DNA from 2 places in the Shewanella algidipiscicola genome. Region 2 is predicted to be linked to the other one. Evidence: predicted binding sites of a transcription regulator. Region 2 holds the regulator's gene; the other holds the start of a gene.

Region 1 (2,212 bases), on a different contig from region 2:
TTAAGGTGTTTGCGACCATATTAATATATGTTGTAAACCATAGTGATAAGCCACCCGTTTATGGTTATCTCTGTGATAATTAAAAATAACTTAACAGTAGAGTCAAACTGTTACTCATTTCATCATCGAAATTTAGCCAGCATTGTTATAATTTTTCGCAAGTATACCAAAAATTTACGCTTTAATTCTAATTCCTGCCATGCATTAGCATTGATTCTGTGGATAAATGGAGAAATGTAACCAACATGCAAACAAAAAAGCCCTACACCCAAGGCAAGTGTAGGGGAAATGTAGCCATATAAGGCCTACCAGAGAAGATGCAACAGTTCGCAGTTATTCTAACAATAGTTTCTGAGGGGGATTCATTAGGGGATAAGCTGTCAACTCTGGTACTTGTTGACGCAATTGCGACTCCAGCGCAACCAGCTGCTGAAAGTCATCACACAGTTTGTCGGCACGCTGCTGCAAATCATTACTTTGTTGCTCAATTTGCACTTCGATATCTTTACCGACATTATCCATCTTGGTAGCGAACGCTTGCATTTTTTGCTCAAACGAGTCGCCATCACCTTTCATCATCTCGCTACCTAACGTCATCATCATGCTACCAATAGAGCTTTGCACTAACTGCTCCATCTGTTGCTCAAATTCTTGGCCGAAAGTCTCTTCCAGTGAAGACTCTGTAGCACCTAGGTAAAATTTATCACCATTTTGATAAGCAACAGTATCAATTCGCTGACTTAACCCCGTCATCATTTCATCAATTTTTGCGCCACTCGCATCACCAAGTAAAGGGGTTAATGCCATACTGACCGCTGTTGATGCGATACTAACAGCATCATGAACAAGATCGATAACCTCTGGCAGCTGTCTCGACACTTCATCGGCATATTGGTTAATCAAGGTTCGTTGTTTGGCATCGAGTTGCACCTCTACGCCATCGACATACAATTTACCGACCTCGATGCGATACACCTCTTTTTCGGCCTCTGATATCACCAGTTTCTGAGGCTCTACCGCCACATCATAATTGAGGCTAACTTCACACTGGCTATTATCATTGCTAAAAGAGAAATGATTACCTTTTTCGCTGGCCTGCACACTACTGCTGACAGCCAGTAATGCACACAATCCCAAAGAGGTATTGATGTAATTCATATTATTAATCCTTAATCATAAATTGCCGATATCGATTGCTATCTGTATCACGCTGTCGTCATCATCAGATATTGGGCATGAGATACCACTATAGTTAACACTCGATAAGTTGACTTTAACTAAGCCAAATGAATACAGATTTTATGCCAAAACACATATACATTATATTATCAATCAGTTATCAAGTTTAGGTGCAGGTGTTTAACCGAGGCGTTAGCAATTTTGACCAGTAGTTAGTCGCTATTGCTAACTCATAAAAGATTAGAAAATCGAGCGACCCAGAGATTGAGATAGCATTTCAAGGGCTGCGGTACCAGCAAGTGAATTACCATTTTTATCTAACTCAGGCGACCAAACACACACGCTCATATCACCTGGAATAACGGCAATAATGCCTCCGCCAACACCACTTTTACCCGGCATGCCGACGCGATAAGCAAACTCCCCTGCACCATCGTACAGGCCAGATGTAGCCAATAAGGCATTGAGTTTACGTGTCTGAATAGGTGACACAATCGCCTCACCCGATAAACTTTTACCGCCATTCGCCAAGTAAAGCATCGCCTTAGACAGATCGGCGCAGCTCATGCGCATGGCACAATAATGAAAATAGTTTTTTAAGACTCTATTGACATCATTATTGAAATTACCAAAAGATTTCATCAAGTAGGCAATAGCCGCATTTCGGGCGCTGTGATCATATTCTGATGCAGCCACCTGCTTGTCATAGACTATATGTGGGTTACCGCTGAGGGCTCTGACAATTTCCAGCATACGCTGTTTAGGTGCGCCAAGGCGTGTGTGCAACAGATCGGCAATAATTAAAGCGCCAGCATTAATAAACGGATTACGCGGCACGCCACGTTCAAGTTCAATTTGCACTAGGGAATTAAATGATTGTCCCGACGGCTCTTTTCCTACGCGAGACCAGATATCTAGTTCTTCATACAGGGTGAGAGCCACAGTCAGGCTAAATACTTTGGAGATACTTTGTATCGAAAAAGGCTCTAAATAATCACCAGCACCTATGGTAGTACCATCAATGGTGGTGACG
Region 2 (2,212 bases):
AAATATTTCTCCACCACTAAGATGTAACTTTGCTTCAACTTTTTGCATCAATTTTTCGACATTTAATATCACGTGGACATTATTGATCTGATCGAAATGCCGTTCAAGCTTTGTAAACTTTTCTTCAACATAGTTGCGCAGAGATTGGGTGATCTCAATGTGGTGCCCAGTCAGATTTATTTGCATAAAGTGATTCCTCCGGTTTCCAGTTGTTGATTATAAGCTTTTACGTTGATTTGACGGCGGTATAAACATCGCCTCACGATATTTTGCTATCGTGCGTCTAGCGACTTGAATACCTTGCTCGGCTAACAGTTGTGCCATTTTACTGTCACTTAAGGGTTTCTTTTGATTTTCTGCGGCGACTAGCTTCTTAATAAAAGCGCGGATCGCAGTAGAAGAGCATTCGCCACCATCGTCGGTCCCAACATGGCTGGAGAAAAAGTATTTTAGCTCAAAAATCCCTCTTGGCGTGTGCATATACTTTTGGGTGGTGACCCGCGAGATGGTAGATTCATGCATTTCGACCGCTTCGGCAATATCATTAAGCACCATAGGTTTCATCGCTTCTTCACCAAACTCGAAAAACCCTTGCTGGAAATCGACAATGCAGTTGGTGACCTTGAGTAAGGTATCGTTGCGGCTCTCTAAACTTTTTAGAAACCATTTAGCTTCTTGCAGGTGACCACGAATAAACTGGCCATCGGCTTGGTTTTTGGTGCTGCGTGCCATTGAGGCATAATGTTGGTTTACATTAATCTTAGGCATACTATCGGGATTAAGCTCGACTACCCAGCGACCTTTTTTCTTGCTAACTGTGACATCGGGGATCACGTATTCATCACGACTGGCGGTAATGGCCAGCCCTGGGCGTGGATTAAGAGTTTGAATCAGCGCTATGGCCTCGCGTAGTTCATCTTCTTTCAGTTTGGTCTTACGCATCAATAGGCGAAAATCTCGCCCGGCAATCAGATCTAAGTAATCACGGATCAAGAGCCTGGCATTGTCGATATGCGGGGTGTCGGAGCTGTATTGGGCCAGTTGGATCATCAGGCATTCGCTGAGGTCTCTGGCAGCGATCCCGATAGGATCGAAATGTTGTATCCGCTTTAATACCGCTTCAATTTCATCGAGCTCGATTTCAGGATCGCCCATGGCTTCAAGAATATCGTCGCAAGTCTGCGTCAAGTAACCTCGCTCGTCTATGGCGTCAATGATGGCGGTGGCGATAGCGAGGTCGTTGTCAGAGAAGGGGGTGAGGTTTTTTTGCCATTCGAGGTGCTCATACAGGCCTTCGCTGGTTTCCCCTTGAAATGGCATGTCATCGTCGCGCATCGCACCAGAGCTGGAGTTAGGTGATGCGGTATAGACCTCATCCCATGTAGTGTCGACGGGCAGCTCATCGGGCATAGAGTCTTGGTTGAGCGCATCGGAGGTTTCTAAGCTCGAATTGTCTTCACTAGAGTCGACTTGCCGTTGCTCATTGTAATCGGTGTCGAAGTTGTCATTACGCTCTTGTTCTGAGTCGATATTGGCGCCTTCTTGCTCCTCGTCTAACTCGAGTAGAGGGTTAGACTCTAGTGCTTGCTGGATCTCTTGCTGCAGCTCCAATGACGACAGTTGTAACAAGCGGATAGCTTGTTGCAACTGGGGCGTCATGGTTAAATGCTGACCCATTTTGAGCTGAAGTGACGCTTTCATCGTACTGCTATTCCCTTGTTTCTAATTCTAAAGTGAGAAAGCTGCCTCCGGTATTAAACCGCTAAGGCGAATGATCTACTTACTAAGGTAAAAACGGTTTCGCCTTTACCTTGAGCGCTAATAACGTTAACTATAGCTTGAATTGTTCCCCTAAGTACACCGCTCGAACTTGTTGGTTATCTAAGATCTCTGCGGGTGTTCCCTCGGCAATCAAGTTGCCGTGGCTGACAATATAGGCTTTCTCACACACATCCAATGTTTCCCGTACGTTGTGGTCGGTGATCAATACCCCAAGGCCACGGTTTTTCAACTGCTCAATAATTTTTTTGATGTCGATAACTGAAATGGGATCGACCCCAGCGAAGGGTTCGTCGAGCAAAATAAACTTAGGGTTGGCGGCTAATGCTCGGGCGATTTCGACGCGTCGACGTTCACCCCCTGACAGTGCCATCCCCTGACTATCGCGGATGTGGGTGATATGAAACTCTTCTAGCAGATGCTCCAACTCCTC

Evidence for each region. The regulator sigma-54, encoded in region 2, starts transcription at its own class of promoters, with help from an activator protein. The targets are predictions, from matches to a motif close to GTTGGCACGNNNNTNGNNT.
Region 1: DN599_RS15585 (YggN family protein) is a predicted target of sigma-54. The motif match lies at 1,291-1,309, and genes of this name have one in related genera.

Annotation. Positions count from the first base shown of each region.
Region 1 covers NZ_OXJV01000019.1:55,559-57,770, reverse strand. The annotation lists gene DN599_RS15585 (YggN family protein) at 334-1,158, opposite strand; gene glsB (glutaminase B) at 1,420-2,212, opposite strand, start outside.
Region 2 covers NZ_OXJV01000001.1:186,588-188,799, forward strand. The annotation lists gene hpf (ribosome hibernation promoting factor) at 1-186, opposite strand, end outside; gene DN599_RS00840 (RNA polymerase factor sigma-54) at 217-1,701, opposite strand; gene lptB (LPS export ABC transporter ATP-binding protein) at 1,832-2,212, opposite strand, start outside.